4 regions of the Exiguobacterium sp. s138 genome follow, and region 4 is predicted to be linked to each of the others. Evidence: riboswitches for the same ligand, from Rfam matches in the RefSeq annotation. Region 4 holds a riboswitch; each other region holds the start of a gene.
The links. Region 4 has a riboswitch for S-adenosylmethionine ahead of KNP91_RS09650 (methionine ABC transporter ATP-binding protein). Riboswitches for the same ligand answer to the same signal wherever they lie in the genome.

Region 1 (5,215 bases), on a different contig from region 4:
CACCACGTGAAACGAGAAAAGCAGATACCTCGTTTTGATCCGTATACCGTTCGTTTGTTTTTTGGAAAAGTACTGTTGCCATTGTAAATTCCTCCTTTTAATAAATCGCCTGTCGGCACGTTTGCAGTTTTAAAGTGTAGCTGAACAAAAATTCAAAGGCTTCCAACTGTTTTTTGGCTTCAAAAGCAGTCGGTGCCCAGACCGTGATGCCGTGATTGCGAATCAAAACGGCGCCGCTTTGCGTTTTTACATGGTTGGCAAACACTGCAGCAAGAGTGGGGATATCCGCATGGTTCGGGATAATCGGCACGACGACTTCCGCATCTTCTTCCCAACGGCCGAGTGCCTTGATGATTTCCTGACCGGTAAATCGGATTTCCCCACGGTCTCCGTAGAGTTCCGAAATGACATTGTTGTCGACCGTATGGACGTGAAGCGAGCAGCCGGCCGATGTCCGGTTAAACACTTCGACATGAAGTAAGGTCTCAGCAGACGGACGTCCATTTTGTTCGCCGATCAATTGACCGGTCGCGTCGACATGGACGAAATCGTCCGGCGTGTCCTGGCGTTTATCTTTGCCGCTTGCCGTCACAAGAAATTCCGTCGGACTGCTGTTCGTCCGAATGGCGAGGTTACCGCTCGTACCGGGAAACCAGTCGCGTGCAGCGAACTCCTGCTTGATCGCGCGGAGTTCTTCGTATCGTTTCAAAAATGTCATGCATGCACCCCCGTTGTCTGCAGATGATCCACAATGTCGTAAAACGTTTCAAACGGCGTGTACGGAATACCGTGCTGTTCGCACAGCGTAATCAGATAATCACGGGCGTAGACATGATCAGCCTGTTTCGCCAGTTCAAAATCCGTCACGGAGTCACCAATCGCGATGATCGTGTCACCGTCCTGCTTCAGCTTCCGGGCGATTGACGTTTTACAACAGCCGCATTGATTCGTACAGGCCGCATCACAGGCGTGTGGCCATTCAATCTGCACTATCTCCTCACTGAAGTCACTGCCGTTACAGTAAATCGCTTCATCTGTCAGTAAATCGGCAAGAATCGGTTCGACAAAAAAGTCGATCCCGCCGCTGACGATGGCAAAGTCGATTCCGTTCAATTTAGCAAAAGCGAGTAAGGTCTCAAAGCCGGGACGGATGACAGCCCGATCAATCAAAAAATCAACATAATCTTGTTTTCGATCTGATGGGAGCAACCGGAACATCTGTCCGACCCCGGATTGAATCGACAGCGAGCGGTCGAGCACACCTTCTTTCAACGGTTCAAACGCTGCCGGCGGGGCAAATTCCTTCATCAAGGCGATGATATTATCGTGTTCCGTCACGGTCCCGTCAAAGTCACATAATATCCGGATCGTCATTTCGTAATCCCCCAGGCGTCGAGAGCGACCCGAAGTTCTTCCTGCCGCGTGGCGGCACTCGTCAACGATTCACCGGCAAGTGCTGCGTCGAGGGCTTGGCGGAAAGCGAGGACACCGGCCGCAGCGCCCTGCGGATGACCGTGAACGCCGCCGCCGGCATTGATGACGGAATCAGTCCCGAAATCCCGAACGAGCTGAGCGACGAGACCGGGATGAATACCTGCCGAGGGAACCGGAAGAATCGTCTTCGTTTCTCCGATCCGTGTCGCTTCGACAGCAATTCCGCGCGCCAAGTCTTTGGCGAGGGCGACGTTTCCGTACGGCGACGGGAATAACGTCAAATCGGCACCGGCCAGCCGCGGTAAAGTCCCTAGTAAAACAGGGGCTGCAATGCCGTATTCGGGGCTTGCGATTAAGGCTCCGCTTAAGGCCGGATGATTAAAGATCGGAACGGAAATGTCCGGATCAGCCGCCAATTCGCGCAGGACATCGAGTCCATATGTAAACGTATTGAGCAGGAAAGCGGTCGCACCGGCTTCGATCAAACGTTTCGCCTGATCCTTTAAGCCGAAGACGGGACCACTCAACGTAATCGCGTAAAGCGCCCGTTTGCCGGTTTTTTCGTAATGGGCATTCAGGACTTCACGTCCGATCCGTGCCCGGTCAAGTGCCGGTGTCAACGGATTGTCGTATAGAATCTCATCATCTTTGACGAGATCGATGCCGCCCGCGAGCTGCGCTTCGAGTTGTTCCCGCAAAAAGGTGAGGTCCCGACCGATGACGCCTTTAAAGATGCTCATCAACAGAGGACGGTCGTGGACTTGAATCAATTGACGGACGCCCTCGATGCCGAATTTGGCGCCGGGGAAGTCAGTGGTGAATGAAGCCGGAAGCTGTAAATCTGTTAATTTGATTTGTCCGTCGAGCGACAGTTTGCCGAAGACCGTCGTTAAGATGGCGGAAAAGTCGCGTGAGACGTTGTGTTCCGGATAACGGATCGTGATGTAGCCTTTGCCGTCATGTTCTTCGGTATGAACAACTTGTCCTTTGAACGATTCAAGCTGCTGTTGTTCCAAATGATTTAAATCGGTCCACGAACCAACGGTCAAACCGAGCGCGATTTGTTCTGCCCGTTTTGGTAACTGATCCGTCGTTCCGAGTTGGTAGGTTGCGGTAATATACGTCATATCGACTGTCTCTCCCTTGTTGAAGAATACAAAAATGGTCCCTCGTCAATGACAAGAGACCATGAAAAATTGCGCGTGGACTCTTATCTGTCAGCGTAATAGCTGCAAGAATTAGCACCGTGCCAAGTGGTCGGTTGCTGCGACATCGTAGGGCTCGTCCCTCCGTCTGCTCTTGATAAGAATTGGATGAAATTGTGAAATCTAATTGCAATTTTTACATGAGATTCGTCACTTGTCAAACTATATTTTGAAAATTTATTTTTTTGAAAATACTTCTTCTATAGACGGTTCCGTTTTTGAAGCCACTTCACTAAAAAATGGAATTGACAGACGGCTAGCAACGCACGTAGTATTCAAATCAACATCAATCACACGACAACTACATATGACTCTTATCGTGAGTTGGCAGAGGGAATTGGCCCGAAGACGCCGCAGCAACCGACCATCCGGCACGGTGCTACATCCAACAGACATTCGTCTGAGAGATAAGAGGACGGAATATTCTGCCGCGCCTCTTTTCTTTGACGAAAAGAGGCGTTTTTTCGTGTGATCACCAAGGAGGAAAACAGAATGGGGTATCAAGCATTTACAGTACAGGACGCGATTGAACGGGTCCGGACAATTGGTTTGATCGGCAATGAACCGGTGACGGCAGAAGAAATCGGCGACGGGAATTTAAATCTCGTTTTCCGGATTCAGGCAGGAGAAAAACGACTGATTTTAAAGCAGGCGTTACCATATGCGAAAGTCGTCGGCGAAAGCTGGCCGCTGTCGCTCGAACGGGCCTGGATTGAACAATCGGCCCTAAAAGAATTCGCGAAAGTCGCCGTTCCGTTCGTCCCGCATGTCTACCATGCGAGCAAAGAAGAAGCATTCACAGTGATGGAAGATTTGTCGCACCTGACAATCGTCCGGGGCGGACTGCTTGAAGGGGAGGAGTATCCGTTGCTCGCGGAACACATCGGTTCGTATTTGGCGCGGACGCTGTTTTATACATCGGATTTTGCACTTGGACCGGTCGCAAAAAAACAAGTGGCGCGTAACTACTATAATCCGGATCTCTGTGATATCACGGAAAAATTAATCTTTACGGATCCGTTTTATGACGCGGAAACGAATGCGATTGAAGCAGGACTCGAAGCGGAGGTCGCCCGGATTTGGAACGACGCGGAGCTGAAACGGGAAGTCGCGAAGCTTGAAGCATTGTTCATCACGAAGGGCGATGCGTTATTGCACGGGGACTTACATACCGGAAGTATTTTTGCTTCAGCCGATGAAACAAAAGTCATCGATCCCGAGTTCGCCTTTTACGGACCGTTCGGTTTTGATGTCGGACAATTCATCGCGCATCTCTGCTTTGCCGCGTATCCGAACTATGCCGAGTTGCGGGAAGCACGGGTCAAGGATATCGACACGTTTTGGCTGACCTTTGCTTCGACGTTCAAAGCGTTATGGGAACGGGAAGCCGCCGAACCGTTCCGTTCAGCGGACGGGCTTGTTGACGATGTCCTCAGCACGATTTTACAGGACGCACTTGGCTTTGCCGGTTGTGAATTGATCCGACGGACGATCGGACTCGCACCGGTCGCCGACCTTGAGAGCATCACTGATGAAACAGAGCGACTCGAGCGGAAACGGCATGCGTTACGTCTTGGAGTGGCACTGATCAAACGCCGGACCGAATGCAAGACGTTCACTGATTTACGAAACTTCGATTTGACGGAGGAACTCAGCCGATGAGCCGATTCGTTCAGAGCATCATCTATGAAAACCGGACGGTGACGATTTTGGATCAGACCCGTCTTCCGGAAGAAGAACATTATGAAATCATTCATGACTTGGCGCAGGCGATTGACGCCATCAAACAATTACGGGTCCGCGGCGCACCGGCCATCAGTCTGTTCGGCGGATTCGTCCTCGTTCAGGAAGCGTTTCGGACGACAGGGACGCTGACTGAAGCAAAACAGGGGCTGTTGACGGTGTCGGCACAATTACTTGCGACCCGTCCGACGGCGGTCAATCTACGAAATGTCCTTGATGAGCTGAATCAGCTGATCGTTTCAGCTACGACGCTAAAAGAACTGCCGATACGTCTCGAACAAAAGGCATTGGAACTTTATACGACGGATGCCAAGACATCACGTCAAATCGGGGTTCATGCACTGGAATTGTTCGAGTCCGGTGATCGGGTACTGACGATTTGTAATGCCGGATCAATTGCGACAGCAGCTTACGGAACGGCGCTCGCTCCGTTTTATCTTGCGAAAGAACAGGGGATTCCGCTCGCGGTTTATGCTTCGGAAACGCGGCCTTTGTTGCAGGGTGCACGTTTGACGACATGGGAGTTGCAACGGGCAGGGATTGACGTCACCTTGATCACGGACAATATGGTCGCGCATACGATCAAAGAAAAAAAGATCACGGCAATCATCGTCGGAGCGGACCGGATTACCCGGAACGGCGATACCGCCAATAAGATCGGAACGTTTCAGCTGGCCTTGCTGGCCCGTGCGTTTGGCATTCCGTTTTACGTTGCCGCACCGCTCTCGACGTTCGATTTTACGAGCCTGTCAGGAGACGAGATCGAGATTGAAGAACGCGATGCACGTGAAGTGACACAACTTGCCGGAAAAGCGACGGCACCGGCCGGCGTA
Region 2 (5,215 bases), on a different contig from region 4:
AAGGTGATTTTGATGAGGTCTGGGAACAGTTCGGAAATTTATGCGCTTATTTTCACCAGGCGGAAGAGGCGCAGGATACGATTCTCGTCTATTATGTCTGACGGTCCATCACTCATATAGGAAAAAGGGGAGGTGGATGTGAATATCCGCCTCCCCTTCGTCTATAGAAAAACCATTTTTCTTTAAACCGATTGTGTATGTGTACTTAAAAATCGATTTCGTCCGGATCCGGTCCGAGACGGACATCGGTTGCCAAACGGTCAATTTTCTCGAGATCATCTGCATCGAGTTGGAAGTCAAAGACGTCAAAGTTTTCCGCAATGCGTTCGGGTGTGACCGATTTTGGAAGCGCCACGATGCCGTTGTCTAAATGCCAACGCAAGACGACTTGTGAAGGGGATTTGCCGTGTTTTTCGGCAATTTCCTTGAAGTCATTGATTTCGAGGAATTTTCCTTGCATGAGTGGGCTCCACGCCTCGACTTGAATGCTGTGGTCCTGTAAATATTCATGCAACTCATGTTGCGGAAGTTGCGGATGAAGTTCAACCTGATTGATCATCGGTGTCATTAATCCTTCTTCAGCAAGTGTATCGAGATGATGTTCTTTGAAGTTCGAAACACCGATTGCCTTAATTTTGCCGGCTTCGTAAAGTTCGACCATGGCTTTCCATGCTTCGATATACCCTTCAACCGGCCAGTGGATCAGATAAAGATCAAGGTAGTCGGTTTCGAGGCGTTCAAGTGACTCAGCGAAAGCTTCTTTAGTGCGTCCGGCACGAATGTCATCGTTCCATACTTTAGACGTTAAGAAGAGATCTTCACGGTTCACGCCGCTTTCTTTAATTCCTTTGGCGACACCACGTTCGTTTTTGTAAACGGCAGCCGTATCAATATGACGGTAACCGACACGAAGGGCTTCTGCGACGGCAGCCGGTGCTTCCGTCTCTTCATCGACTTGCCAGACACCAAATCCGATTTGTGGAATCGTGACACCATTTGAAAGTTTTGCGTATTGCATGTGTATACTCCTCCTTCAATGAAACGAGAATATGGAATTGCTCGTTTAGTTTAGCATGAACAAGCAAGAACGTCTGTTTCAACGCTCAAGGGAGGAAAAAGACGGTTAGAAAGCGAAATGAGGAGGGTAAAACTATAAAGGAAACGAGGTGTATTTTATGAAACGATCTGTTAAAAACGTACCAAAAGGTGTGTGGGCCGGCCTTGCAGCCTTATTAGGGACACAAGCGGCATGCTTGTTCCTCGGTGCCCGGAAGACAGGGCGGAATCCATGGGTCTGGGGAGGCGCAGGACTGATTCAGTTCCCGCTTCCAGCGATTGCTTACTTCATTCTCAACCGCCAAGACCGGAAAAAATAAGACAAACACAAGACCCGTCGCTGTTGCGACGGGTCTGTTTGTTATGAAACATTTTTTTGACGTGCGTCCGATGTTTTCCGACGCGGGAAGCCGAAAAGAATCGCAAGAGATCCGCAAACGAACAGCAGGAACGGATAAAACAGATAAGGAATCAGTTCCGGAGAGGCCGTTTTCGTCAATTCCGCGGCAATCAGCAACTGGGCGCCGTAGGGAATGATACCTTGGATGCCGCAAGAGAAGATATCAAGAATACTGGCTGACTTTTTTCGGTCGATGTCATACGTATCGGCGATTTCTGCTGCCAGTGGACCGGCGACAAGAATCGAAATCGTATTGTTCGCTGTTGCGAGGTTCGTCGCACTGACGAGTGCTGCCATGCTGAATTCCGCGCCGCGACGTTGAGAGATTTTTTGCGTCAGCGTTTCTTTCAGGTAAGCAATCCCACCGTTAAAGGTGATCAGACTGACGAGACCACCCATCAGTAATGTCAAAATCGAGATTTCCGCCATTCCCATCAGGCCGTCAGACATGGATAGGACAAAACCGCTTAAGCCGAAGCTGCCGTCAATCATCCCGATGATACCTGTTAAAACGGTTCCACCAATCAAAACAAGAATGACGTTGACGCCAAACAAGGCGAGGATGATGACGGACAGATACGGAATCAGTTTATAAAACTCAAACGCCTTCGCTTCGACGACATTTCCTGTGCTTGAGACAAATGCCAGGATGATGATAGTCAGAATAGCTGCCGGCAAAACAATCAGGAAATTGGTTCGGAATTTATCACGCATGTTGGTTTTTTGTGTCCGGACGGCTGCAATCGTCGTATCGGAAATGAACGATAAGTTGTCGCCGAACATTGCGCCACCAACGACAGCGGCGGCCGCAATCGCAACATTGACACCGGTTGCTTCATGGATTCCAAGGGCAATCGGAGCGAGTGCCGCAATCGTACCGGTGGAAGTCCCCATCGCCATCGAGATGAAGGCGGCGATGATGAACAGTCCGCTCATCAGGAGGGACGGAGGTAAAAATGTTAATGACGCATTGACGGTTGCTTCGATCGCGCCGATTGCATCGGCCGTTCCGGAAAAGGCACCGGCAAGCAAGAAGATAAAGACCATAATCATGATGTCCGGATTTCCTGCACCTGCTGCAATCCGTTCCACGGTCTGATTAATACCGCCTTTTGTTGTGACCGCCGCAAAAATCAAGGCAATCAAAGCCGCAATCAGAATCGGAAACTTGTAAAAGTCATCGTAAAAAATACCGGCACCGATAAAAAGAACTAAAAAGACAAGTAACGGTAGAAGTGCCCATTTATTCGGTGTAATCGTTTCGTTCATCAAACCACTCCTTTTCTACAAGTACAAAAAAAGACTCCTTCGCAAGAAAGAAGGAGGTCTTTACTGAAAAAGACGCTCTTCTTATCTCTCAAGCCGCAGCTTGCTGGATTTGGCACAGTACGATTTAATCGTCCGCTGCCGAAACATCATCGGGCCAGTCCCTCCGTCTCTCGCGATAAAAAGAAGTCATTTAATTGTCTGAAATACGTTTTCTACCGTAACGCATCTTTTACTGCATGTCAACACTACTTCACTGAAGTGCTTGTTTGAGAGTCGCGACATTTTCATTCATCAACTCAAAATACGATGCCTTCTGCTGTGCTTTCGTGACGGACTCGAGGTTGTGGATCGTAATGGCCTCCGCTCCGATTTCCTGTTGAATGACACGGGCAACTTTCGGTGAAACCGTCTCTTCGAAAGCGATATACTTCAAGTCGTGAAGTTGGGCTTCCTTGACGATCGCCGCCAGTTGTTTTTGCGAAGGCTCGTCCGACGGAGAGATACCGGCAATCGGCAATTGCGAGAATCCGTAGCGTTCTGCTAAATATCCGTAAGCGGCATGGGTGACGAGCAATTCTTTTTTGGATCCTTCATCAACAGCCTGTTGCAAGTTTTGATCAAGCTTATCGGCCTTGCTATTAAAAGCGGTGAGATTTTTCTCAAACGTTGCTTTTTTAGCAGGTACTTCTTTAGCGAGTGCCGTCGTAATTGATTGAGCCATCACTTTGGCATTGTTCGGATCGAGCCAGACATGCGGATCAAATTTGCCGTGATCATGTTCTTCTGCCGCATGTTCGTCGGTGTGTCCTTCATGTTCATGAAGCGTGGCGCTTGCTTCGAGTAAGTCGATTCCTTTGCTCGTCTCGACGAAACGGACATCATTGCCTTTCAGACTGGCTTTGATTTTTTTCGAGTACGGTTCAAGCGTCGTACCGGTTAAGAGGAACAGATCGCCTTGTGCGATTTCTGTCAGTTGTTTAGACGTCGGCTCGTACGAGTGCGGATCGGCACCGGGTGGAACAATCATCTTGACGTCGATATCGGTTCCGCCAATTTCCTTGGCGATTGCCGCGGTAGCGAATGTCGATGTATACACACGAAGCTTTTGATCAGTCGCATCTTGACTGGATTCGGAAGAACCGCAGGCAGCAAGAAAAGCAGCGCTGACAAAGGCGACCGTGAAAGCTGAAAGTAATTTTTTCATATGAATAAACCCTCCAAAAAGTATTAAAACGTAATTATTCCGATTTGAACCTTTTCACTATAACGAATCCAAAACGAAGCGTCAAGTACAAGTCGGGGAAGACGTTCGACTTCTAAATAAATCGGGTAAAAGATTAATAAGATTAGAAATCGAGAGTAAGCTTTGGAGGTGATGAGGTGAAACGGGAAACTGCTTGGCTGATGGGAGGAGCGGCAATTTTAACGACAGCCGCAGCCGGGGCGAGCATCTGGAACAACTATGGTGCTTTATTACGCTGGACGGAACCGGCGCTTCCGCTGTCGGAAGTCCAACTCGCGCCACGGACGATTTTGTTTAAAACCGTCGATCAACAAGAACTGAAGTTGGATTTATATTATCCGCCGGGTGACGGTCCTTTCCCGGTCGCGATTTATGCGCACGGGGGAGCCTTCGTCAGAGGAAATCGGGATGATGTCTTTTGTTTTACGCCAATCGTGGAACGTTTCCTGGAACTCGGCATCGCCGTTTGCAGTATCGATTATCGCTTGTTTGAGGACGGCAGTTATTTTCCGGATAATCTGGAAGACGTTCGGGATGCACTTTGTTTCTTAAATCAGGAAGCCGACGATTTACGGATTATGCGGGGACGCATGGTGTTGTGGGGAGACTCGGCCGGCGCCGCGTTAATGCTGACGACGGCACTTTCCCCGATGGAATTCATCGGCGAACAAACAGCTGAAAGCCTCCCGTTGATTAGTGGTGTCATTGCCTTGTATCCTCCGACGAACTTCCTCCTGTTCAAGTTCATTCAAACGTGGATTGCCCATATTAAGTTTTACGGAGGAGGACGGGACGAGTGGCGGGAACTCATGACACGTGTCTCGCCGGTAACGCATTTGACAGCAGACTCGCCGCCGATCATGTTGTTGCACGGAAAAAAAGATCCGATTGTTCCGTTTACGCAAGCGCTCCACTTCGTTGAAAAAGGAGCCGATGTCGGAGCCGACGTCCGGCTGTTTTCCTTCCCGAACGGCACGCATTCCCTGGCGAGCTTTGCCCAGACCGAAAATCCACTCAAAATCGAGCGTTTACTGGAACGGATTGAAGCATTTAGTTGTCAGGTCCTGGCGTTGCCGCCTCGGGAGACCCTTCACTAAAAAAGAAAACATGATACAATCAGTCATATTTCTTTTGAAGGAGACAGTGAGATGACAGAAATTTGTTTAGTGCGTCATGGTCAAACGGATTGGAATTTAAACGAGCGGATTCAAGGACGAGAAGATATTCCGCTCAATGAGACAGGGCGA
Region 3 (5,215 bases), 440 kb from region 4:
TTCACAGGCGATCTGTTGCAGTCTGAACTGATTGATCATCTGGATCCGACTCAATTCGTGATTGAAGTATTGGAGACGGTTCAGATCGATGAAATGATGCTCCAGACGCTGCAAAAATGGAAAGAAGCCGGCTTCGTCCTGGCGCTTGATGATTTCGTAACGGATTTGTTGCGTCACCACGGTCCGGAGCTGTTTGATTTGATTGATTTGATAAAAATTGATATCGAAGCCATCAATCCACGCGAACAAAGTGCAATCTTACATATTTTAAAACGGAACTATCCGCATATCCGCTTTTTGGCTGAACGGGTTGAAACACACGAGGACCACACGCGAAGCCTTGCGATGGGGTATGACTGGTTCCAAGGATACTTTTACGCCAAACCGATGCTGATGAAAGGAAAGGCCGTTCCTCCGCAAGTGCCTGTCCTGTTGAAAATGTTGAAGTGGCTTGATACGGATGACCATTATGATGACGTCGTGGATGAAATCGAGGGCAATCCTTACATCAGTGTGCAAGTACTGCAATTGATCAACTCTCCGGGCATCGGTCTTCGGAACATGGTCAGTTCCGTCCGTCAAGCAATTTCCTTGCTGGGCTTTTCCCAACTGAAGAGCTGGATTTCGTTGATCGTCTTGCGTGAGATGAAACTAGCGAGTCCGTATCAATGGTCGGACGAATTATTGCGTTCATCCTTGCATTGCGCAAAACTATGCGAACTGTTTGCGACGGAAACGAAGACACTGAAAGCAGAAAGTGCCTACATGATCGGCTTACTGTCACACATCGATGCCTTGCTTTCCGTGGATATCGGTGAAATCATCGATCAGCTTCCGATTGAACCGGCTTTGAAAAATGTCTTGCAAGGGGAAGATCACCCGTTTCGCGATTGCCTGTTGCTTGCGATCAGCGCAGACCGGGGCGAGTTTGAACGGTTTGAGATGCTCAGTAATCGGTTCGGGATTATGAAGCACCGGGCTTATGAGTTACTGAAAGAGAGTCAAGTTTGGCTTGCGCAAAAGGAACTCCATTTAAAAGACAAAACCGATTCAATCGTCTAACAGAAAAAGGTTGAGCATCCGTTACGGAGCTCAACCTTTTTTGTATCAGTATGATGTTAGACACGAGGACCGGCTGATTTGATGGCATCGGTCGCACTTTCGAAACGCGCGAAGTTCTGTGTGAACTTTTGTGCGAGTGCAGTCGCTTGTTGTTCGTAATCGGATGGATTTGCCCAAACTTTTACCGGATTGAGCAGGTCAGTCGGAACACCAGGTACTTCAATCGGCATATGCAGACCGAAAATCGGATGTTCTTCTGTCGGGATGTCTGCAAGCAGACCGTTGACGGCCGCATTGACCATCGTTCGTGTATAGGAGAGTTTCATCCGGCTTCCTGTACCGTAAGCGCCGCCGGTCCAGCCTGTGTTGACGAGATAGACTGTGACACCGTGACGATCAATCAGTTCCCCGAGCATCGTCGCATATTTTTCCGGAATCAACGGCAGGAATGGTGAACCGAAGCACGTCGAGAATGTGGCTTCCGGTTCTGTAACGCCGCGCTCCGTTCCAGCCAGTTTTGATGTGTAGCCGGATAAGAAGTGATACATCGCTTGTTCTTTCGTCAGTTTACTGATTGGAGGCAAGACACCATAGGCATCCGCCGTCAGAAAGACAATCGTTTTCGGGTGACCGGCGCGTGACGGAATGGCGATGTTGTCGATTGCTGTAATCGGGTAAGCGGCACGTGTATTTTCAGTCAATGAAGTATCATCATAATCCGGAATCCGCGCATCATCGAGGACGACATTTTCAAGAACGGTTCCGAAGCGGATCGCATCAAAGATTTGTGGTTCTTTTTCGCGTGACAGATTAACTGTTTTCGCATAGCAGCCACCTTCGATGTTGAAGACACCGTCATGAGACCAACCGTGTTCATCGTCACCGATTAATTGGCGACTGTCATCAGCAGACAGCGTGGTCTTACCAGTTCCTGAGAGTCCGAAGAATAAGGCGACATCGCCGTCGTGTCCGACGTTTGCTGAACAGTGCATCGACAAGACTTCTTGTTGGGGTAAAAGATAGTTCATGACAGAGAAAATTGATTTTTTGATTTCTCCGGCATACTCCGTTCCGCCAATCAAGACGATCCGGTGTTCGAATGACATCGCGATGAAGGTCTCGGAGTTTGTGCCGTCAACCGCCGGATCCGCTTTAAAATGTGGTGCGTAGACGACCGTAAACGGTTCAAAGGCTGCAACCGTAGGATATTCACGTAAAAACAGCTGTTTCGCAAACAAATTATGCCAAGCATATTCGGTTACGACGCGCACTGGAAGGGTGAAATGCGTATCGGCACCAGCAGCAGCTTCTGTGTAGTAGAGTTGATCTGCTTCGTTCATATAACGAAGAACTTTTTGTAACAGTTGCTCGAATTTGTCCGACTCCATCGGTTGATTGACATGACCCCAATCGATATGCATCTCACATAAGTCATCACGGACGATGAACTTGTCTTTCGGTGAACGACCTGTAAATTTCCCCGTTTCTACAGACAAAGCACCATTTTCTGCAAGAACTCCTTCTTTGTTGCGAATTGCATGTTCGACTAGTTCAGCAACAGACAGTTGTTTGAACACATGCTCCTTCTTGAGTAGTTCTTCGATATTCAGGACCGTCATCGGCATCCTGACCCCACCTTTCCCCTACGTTGGTTTTGGCTCTACTATTAGTATGACACATTTATTATATATGACATACTAATGATAGAGCAATCATTTTCATGCGCTGATTTCTATTTATCTGGAAACGCTTTCAGCATTAACAGTTTAACATCTCTCCCGAAATTTTTCGACTAGAAATTAAAACGTTGCTTGACAGAGTGAGCACAAGTTTATATCATGTAATTCGTAACGGATACTCTTATTCTGAGCAGGTGGAGGGAACAAGGCCCGAAGAAACCCGGCAACCGTCTTATATTAATTTCATCATTAATGTAGGAAAAGGTGCTCTCCTGAAGCGAAGTAAACACTTCGAACGATAAGAGGGTAAAGGAAGAACGCACAACCTTTCCCTGACCATTTTTGGACATGGAAAGGTTTTTTTCATTTTACCGTCCCACTCAACTAGGGGAAATGAGTACACCGTCAAATTCTTTTTTGGGAGGGTCAAACATGACAAACCTTAATCGCCGACTGTTTACGTCGGAATCAGTAACAGAAGGTCACCCGGATAAAATCTGTGACCAGATTTCGGATTCAATTTTGGATGCAATTCTTGCAGCCGATCCAAACGCACGTGTTGCGGCAGAAACTTCTGTCACGACAGGACTCGTATTAGTAGCAGGAGAAATCACGACATCAACTTACGTGGATATCCCGAAAGTCGTTCGTGAAACGATTCGCGAAATTGGCTATACACGCGCTAAATACGGTTTCGATGCAGACACTTGTGCTGTATTGACATCAATCGATGAGCAGTCAGCAGACATCGCTCTCGGTGTTGACCAAGCGCTTGAAGCACGCGAAGGAAACATGTCAGATGAAGAAATCGATGCAATCGGAGCAGGAGACCAAGGTCTGATGTTCGGTTATGCAACGAAAGAAACACCTGAACTCATGCCACTTCCGATCTCACTTTCACACAAACTGGCTCGTCGTCTTGCAGAAGTTCGTAAAAACGGACAACTCGATTACCTCCGTCCGGATGGTAAGACGCAAGTCACGGTTGAATACAATGAGAACAATGAACCTGTTCGCGTTGATACAATCGTCATCTCAACACAACATGCAGAAGAAGTGACGCTTGAGCAAATCCAAGCTGATCTGAAAGAACATGTCATCGCACCGGTCATTCCGACTGAGTACATCGATGCCGATACAAAATTCTTCATCAACCCAACTGGTCGTTTCGTCATCGGCGGACCACAAGGTGATGCTGGATTAACAGGCCGTAAAATCATCGTTGATACGTATGGCGGATATGCACGTCACGGCGGTGGAGCTTTCTCTGGTAAAGATCCAACGAAAGTCGACCGTTCAGCTGCTTACGCAGCGCGTTACGTCGCGAAGAACCTCGTAGCTGCAGGTCTTGCAGACAAAGCGGAAGTTCAACTCGCGTACGCAATCGGTGTCGCACATCCGGTATCAATCGCGGTGGATACATTCGGTACAGGAAAACTTCCTGAAGCACAACTGGTTGAACTGGTTGCTGAAAACTTCGATCTTCGTCCGGCTGGAATCATCAACATGCTTGATCTCCGTCGTCCGATCTATCGTCAGACAGCAGCTTATGGTCACTTCGGTCGTACAGACATCGAGTTACCATGGGAGCAGACAGATAAAGCCGCTACTCTTGAAGAGCAGGCAAAACGTTTCGCATAATTCATTGTTCAGAAACATCCTTCTAAAGGGTGTTTCTGAACTTTTTTTGTTTCTCCTGAACTTTGCAGGGATACGACTGAAATTTCTAGAAAAGGGTAAAAGAACATGAGTCTGTATTCTGTAAAAGGAAAAGGGGGATTTCGGTATGGAGATACGCGAAGCGGTTCCGGCTGATGCAGCACGCATTCATGATATTGCGCTCACGTCTTGGATGGACACATATGAGGAAATCTATTCAGAACGCTCGAAAGCCCATTTCGTTCAAGAAGCGTACCCGCAGGAAGAAGTGGTCCGGGCGATTCGGACAGCGGAGGAAGCACGTGGAGAATATTTCAACGTCGGACTGATTGACGGGGAAATCGTCGGTTTCATTCACGCGATTGATGTTGAGGGAACATGGGAAATCGTCCGATTGTATGTCTTGCCGAAATACCAACAAAACGGGATCGGACGCCGGCTGATCCGCGAACTGGAATTGCAGGGAGCCTCTCCGATCGAAGTGTATGTCGAATCCCGGAACTATAAAGCCCGCCACTTTTTAACGTCGTACGGATTCAAGGAAATCAGTGAGACGACAGAGGAAGTCTTCGGACAAGTGGAACCTGTGACGCGTCTACAACGTATATATTAAAGAAATGGAATCCGACTTAAGGCGGTTTGGCTGGAGTCGGATTTGTTGCATACTAAACAGATATCGAATGAAGAGGTGAGTTTGTGGTAGAACAACCAACCGGAGTGATCGTTCTTGTATATCCACTCCAATTACGTGCTCGGCCGAGTGAGGCGCTGATTCGTGTATTAGAACGCGAATACGAAGTTCTCCTGGTCGATGC
Region 4 (5,215 bases):
AATTATCCGAGCGCCGGATTTTCCCGGCCATCGATATCCGGAAATCCGGAACACGGAAAGAAGAGTTGCTGTTACCGAAGGAACAACTGGATGCCTTATGGACGATCCGCCGGACGATGAACGAGTCCAATGAGTTCGTCGACAGCTTCTTACGCAAGATCCGGGATACAAAAAATAACGAAGAATTTTTCGTTGAACTGGAGAAAGAAAAGAAGAAACCCGTCCGGCGTGCGCCTGTGAAGCCACGTGTGACGAAAACCGATACAACGACTTGAAAATAGGTATTGCGGGGCATGAAAAAATCGTTTAGTATAGGAAGGTAACTTACTCTGGCTCAGCAAATGAACCAGGGCGGAAGGAGAGAAAACAACCATGAAACAAGGAATTCACCCAAACTACAACAAAGTTGTATTTATGGACTCAACTACTGAGTACAAATTCTTGACTGGTTCTACACGTTCTTCGAACGAGACAATCACTTGGGAAGATGGAAACGAGTACCCACTCATCCGTGTGGATGTGTCTTCGGACTCGCACCCATTCTACACTGGTCGTCAAAAGTTCAACGCTGCAGACGGTCGTGTCGATCGCTTCAACAAAAAATACGGCCGCAAGTAATTGCGACTTCAGTATTAAAAAACAGCCTGTCTCCTTCACTGGAGCAGGCTGTTTTTGTATAGGCTGAATTTGGCACGGTACGTCAGGTACGTCTTCAGAACGAAGGACAGACCGATTGCACCCGTAGCACCGACGAGGTACGGCAGTGTCTCCGGATTGTTCGCGAAATGTTCGAACAGTAGACTGAAGGAAAAATGACGTCCTAAAAAATATCCGGCTCCTAAAAAAACACTGATCCAAATGAGAGCACCTGTATACGCATAGGTGACGAAGATCCGGAACGGCATTTTCGAGACACCGGCAAAAAAGGCGGACAACTGTCGAAGGCCCGGTATGTAATAACCAATGATTAAGACGGTTTTTCCGTAACGTAAAAATCCAGCTTCGGCTTTAAAGATATGTTTTTCAGAAATCCGTAATTTCGGAGCCATTCGATGCAGTAACGGCATTCCGAGCTTCAAACCGAGCACGTAGCTGATCGTCATACCGATGCAACTGCCGGCATAGGCGGCAAGAATCGTTCCGATGAGCGGTAAATCACCGTGATGCATCCAAAATCCTGACATGACGAGTAATGTCTCGTCCGGAACCGGAAGACCGACGATTCCACCGGCCAGAAGAATTGCGAGTCCGAACGCTCCATATTGCTGGAGGACTTCATGTAATATGTGATGAATCGGAGTCACCTTCCTTCAAAGAAACTTCTCTTTCAGTGTACAGGAAATACATACCAGTTGAAATGAGAAGATGAAGAAAGTGGCGAATTTGGCAAGGGTTTTTGATTTTTAGAAGTCAATCCTTTTTCTCAATTTAGATTCGGGCTATACTCGTTAAAGTGACTAATTTAGAGGACGGTGTTTACGATGATGCATGTGATCAATCAATATGGTTGGATTGAAGTGATTTGCGGAAGTATGTTTTCCGGCAAGTCGGAAGAACTGATCCGTCGTGTCAGACGGGCACAGTATGGAAAGTTACCGGTTCAAGTGTTCAAGCCGGCAATCGATGACCGGTATCATGAGGAACACGTCGTGTCGCACGTCGGCAATTCGGTCATCGCGATTCCGATGGCGACGAGCCGTGATGTCTATGCAGCAGTGGCGGAAGAGACGCAAATCGTCGCAATTGACGAAGTTCAATTTTTTGACGATGAGATTGTCGCCGTCATCGAAGCACTAGCTCAAGATGGCAAACGCGTCATTTGTGCAGGCCTCGATCAAGATTTTCGGGCAGAACCATTCGGCAAGATGCCTGAATTATTGGCACGCGCAGAATTCGTGACGAAATTACAGGCGATTTGTCTGTCGTGCGGCGATCCGGCATCGCGGACCCAACGATTGATTGACGGAAAACCGGCCAACTACAATGATCCGATCATTCTGGTCGGGGCGTCTGAGTCCTATGAACCACGTTGCCGCCATTGCCACCAAGTACCGGGGAAACCACAACCGTTGCAGGAATGGAAAAAGCAACAACATAATTAAGCAATACAAAAAAGCGAACGATTCCCGGCAGTCAGGCCGAAGAATCGTTCGCTTTTTTGGGGTTCAGCCGGTCTGTGTCAAGTGGCTGAACTGTTCGACGAACTGCAGCGTTTCGCGGACAATCGTTTTTTGGTCGTGGTCAAGCGTTGCGACGTGGTAGGAGTCAAGCAGACAGTAACTGCGCTTATCTGCTGCACCAATCGTCCGGTACAAATAATCCGAACAGATCGGTGGGACGACATGATCCTCGGCAGAATATAAAATAAGCGTCGGAATTTGAATCGTCGCGAGGTGTGATCGCGTCTCCTCAATCAATCGTAACAGTTCCGAAGCGCAGACGGCGGGGACAAGATCATAGATGATTTCAAAAGCCGACTGTTTGATATCAGGGACACTTTCCGGAAGATAGACCGGACAATCGGTGAACGACAAGGCTTCGTAGGCAGGGACGGACAAGGCGGCATTGATGGTGATGATTCCTGCGACCGGGAGTCCTTCAGCGGCAAGTGACAGGGCAAGTGTCGCGCCCATCGATTGGCCGACGATGAAGACGGATTCGCATCGTCCCGCCAATTGTTCAAAGCCGTCCCGGACGCTCTGCTTCCAGTCATCGGCCGTCGCCGCTTCGAATTCTCGCAGATCCGTCCCATGCCCGTGCAGGCGTGGCGCATGGACGGAAAAACCGTGTGCTGCGAACTGTTCTCCTACAGCCCGAACACTTTGCGGCGTTGCATTAAAACCATGACAGAGCAAAATGCCGACGGATCCGCGTCCTAAGGAAAAGGCTTCGGCACCCGGTATAACAGGATAAACCATACTCATCATCTCGTCCTCCATTTCAAAAATAAAAACCCGTTTGGCTTTGGACGCAAACGAGTTTCTCGTGTGTATCATCCAAAGCAATTGCTTTGCTGGTCGGAGCACCTTGCCGATCGGCAGGTTGCCGTGGAGTCCTAGAGCCAGGTCTCTCGTCCACTCTTGATATATCGTATAGGAATTGTCGGATTAATCATTGAGAAGATGATAGCATTGACGGAAAGGGATTGTCAAACTCTCTTTATACGGCGTCGAAGAGCTTTCGGGAATCCGTCCTGTCCCGGGTTGCTGATCGATATGGGCCATATGGTTTATTTTTGAAAATATGGTTGACCTTTAAAAGATCTTTCTGTAGTGTAAAAATTAGTTTTACGACATAAGTTCAACCGGCAACAATACACATATGAATTTCATACCGCAACACTTATCCAGAGAGGTGGAGGGACTGGCCCTACGAAACCTCGGCAACAGACTCATTATGAGCACTGTGCCAATTCCATCAGACAATTGTCTGAGAGATGAGTCGAGTGGATTCTGCCATTGTGCGGATCCAGGTCTCTTCTTGTTTCTTAAGAAGAGACCTTTTTTGTATTTTGAAGGGGGAAAAAGTGGTGATTACATTCAAAAATGTAAAAAAAATCTATGAAACAAATGATCAATCGATTGCTGCGCTGAATGGCGTGGATCTCGAAATCCGAAAAGGCGAAATCTTCGGCGTCATCGGTTTCAGTGGAGCCGGGAAAAGCTCCTTATTACGTTGCGTCAACCTGCTCGAACGGCCGACATCCGGCAGTGTGACGGTCGATGGACAAGATTTGACGACACTGTCGGCGAAGCAGTTACGGGAGGCGAAGCAACACATCGGGATGATTTTTCAGCACTTCAACCTGCTGGATTCGAATACAGTATTTGCGAACGTCGCTAAACCGCTCGTCTTAAAAGGTGTCAAAAAAGATGAGGTCGAGCGGCGGGTCACGGAACTGCTGGAGTTCGTCGACTTGGCGGATAAAGCTGATCACTATCCGGATCAGCTATCAGGCGGACAGAAACAACGGGTCGGGATCGCCCGGGCACTCGCCACCCAGCCATCGGTCCTGTTATGTGACGAAGCGACATCCGCTCTTGATCCGCAAACGACCCAACACATATTGCGTCTGCTGAAACAAATCAATCAGGAATACGGCATTACGATTTTACTGATTACCCATGAGATGGGGGTCATCCGTGAAATCTGTGACCGGGTCGCCGTCATTGAAGCCGGTCAGCTGATTGAATCAGGGACCGTGTTCGATGTCTTCTCGAACCCGCAGACGGCAACGGCGAAAAACTTCGTCCGCTCCGTCATGCAGGATGAGATTCCGGCCTCGGTTCAAAAAGTCATCGATCAACGGGATGCCGGCCATCACATCTACAAAATCAACTTCCTTGGAGCAGGGACGGGACAACCGCTCTTATCGCAGGTCGCAAAACGGTTTGATGTCGATCTCAACATCCTGCACGGCAGCATTACGGAACTGCAAAACATTCCGTTCGGCAGTCTGCTTGTTGAACTGATTGGCGACGCGACGGAAATCAAGCGGGCATTACAATATATCGATCAGTCGGATGTCATCGTCGAGGAGGTGCTCGCAGATGCTAGTTAATTACACGGACATCTGGACTGCTTTTCTGCAGACGTTGACGATGGTTGGACTGTCATTACTCTTTTCGACATTGATTGGTTTACCGCTCGGGATTCTGCTTGTCGTGACACGCAAAGGAGCGTTGCTCGAACGAATTCCGTTCTTCAATGTCCTAAGCGGCATCGTCAATATCTTCCGGTCCGTTCCGTTCATCATTCTGCTCGTGGCAATCATTCCGCTGACCCGTTTAATTGTCGGATCGTCAATCGGAACACAGGCGGCAATCGTTCCGCTCGTCTTTTACGCGGCACCGTACATTGCCCGCCTGATCGAAAGTTCGTTGCTTGAAGTCGATACCGGTGTCCTTGAGGCAGCGGAAGCGATGGGGGCGACACCGTTGCAGACGATTTTCCGTTTTCTGTTGCCGGAAGCGCTCAGCTCGCTTGTTCTGAACCTGACGATTGCGACGATTGGTTTGATCGGCGCATCAGCAATGGCCGGGGCGATTGGTGGCGGTGGACTTGGTGACTTGGCGATTACCTACGGTTACCAACGGTTTGATACGACGGTCATGATCATCACGGTCGGAATTCTCGTCATCTTGGTTCAAGGACTACAGACGACAGGCAATCTGTTGGCACGAAAAATTCGGAGACACTAAAAAAAGAGAGAAAA

Region 1: another riboswitch for S-adenosylmethionine. It lies ahead of KNP91_RS14175 (2,3-diketo-5-methylthiopentyl-1-phosphate enolase); the one in region 4 lies ahead of KNP91_RS09650 (methionine ABC transporter ATP-binding protein).
Region 2: another riboswitch for S-adenosylmethionine. It lies ahead of KNP91_RS10220 (Na+/H+ antiporter NhaC family protein); the one in region 4 lies ahead of KNP91_RS09650 (methionine ABC transporter ATP-binding protein).
Region 3: another riboswitch for S-adenosylmethionine. It lies ahead of metK (methionine adenosyltransferase); the one in region 4 lies ahead of KNP91_RS09650 (methionine ABC transporter ATP-binding protein).

What each region holds. Positions count from the first base shown of each region.
Region 1 covers NZ_JACSMW010000008.1:81,803-87,017, forward strand. Annotated here, with positions in the region: gene KNP91_RS14160 (1,2-dihydroxy-3-keto-5-methylthiopentene dioxygenase) at 1-82, opposite strand, end outside; gene KNP91_RS14165 (methylthioribulose 1-phosphate dehydratase) at 98-718, opposite strand; gene KNP91_RS14170 (2-hydroxy-3-keto-5-methylthiopentenyl-1-phosphate phosphatase) at 715-1,374, opposite strand; gene KNP91_RS14175 (2,3-diketo-5-methylthiopentyl-1-phosphate enolase) at 1,371-2,561, opposite strand; SAM riboswitch class I at 2,642-2,743, opposite strand; SAM riboswitch class I at 2,951-3,053, shown strand; gene mtnK (S-methyl-5-thioribose kinase) at 3,132-4,301, shown strand; gene mtnA (S-methyl-5-thioribose-1-phosphate isomerase) at 4,298-5,215, shown strand, end outside.
Region 2 covers NZ_JACSMW010000004.1:13,345-18,559, reverse strand. Annotated here, with positions in the region: gene KNP91_RS10235 (hypothetical protein) at 1-101, shown strand, start outside; gene KNP91_RS10230 (aldo/keto reductase) at 206-1,018, opposite strand; gene KNP91_RS10225 (hypothetical protein) at 1,176-1,376, shown strand; gene KNP91_RS10220 (Na+/H+ antiporter NhaC family protein) at 1,418-2,725, opposite strand; SAM riboswitch class I at 2,804-2,907, opposite strand; gene KNP91_RS10215 (metal ABC transporter solute-binding protein, Zn/Mn family) at 2,976-3,929, opposite strand; gene KNP91_RS10210 (alpha/beta hydrolase fold domain-containing protein) at 4,106-5,065, shown strand; gene KNP91_RS10205 (histidine phosphatase family protein) at 5,117-5,215, shown strand, end outside.
Region 3 covers NZ_JACSMW010000003.1:57,840-63,054, reverse strand. Annotated here, with positions in the region: gene KNP91_RS07570 (EAL and HDOD domain-containing protein) at 1-1,062, shown strand, start outside; gene pckA (phosphoenolpyruvate carboxykinase (ATP)) at 1,119-2,687, opposite strand; SAM riboswitch class I at 2,920-3,046, shown strand; gene metK (methionine adenosyltransferase) at 3,174-4,382, shown strand; gene KNP91_RS07555 (GNAT family N-acetyltransferase) at 4,528-5,013, shown strand; gene KNP91_RS07550 (alpha/beta fold hydrolase) at 5,097-5,215, shown strand, end outside.
Region 4 covers NZ_JACSMW010000003.1:494,771-499,985, reverse strand. Annotated here, with positions in the region: gene rho (transcription termination factor Rho) at 1-275, shown strand, start outside; gene KNP91_RS09670 (type B 50S ribosomal protein L31) at 373-618, shown strand; gene KNP91_RS09665 (DedA family protein) at 654-1,304, opposite strand; gene KNP91_RS09660 (thymidine kinase) at 1,482-2,102, shown strand; gene KNP91_RS09655 (alpha/beta hydrolase) at 2,166-2,924, opposite strand; SAM riboswitch class I at 2,987-3,090, opposite strand; SAM riboswitch class I at 3,340-3,443, shown strand; gene KNP91_RS09650 (methionine ABC transporter ATP-binding protein) at 3,530-4,561, shown strand; gene KNP91_RS09645 (methionine ABC transporter permease) at 4,551-5,201, shown strand.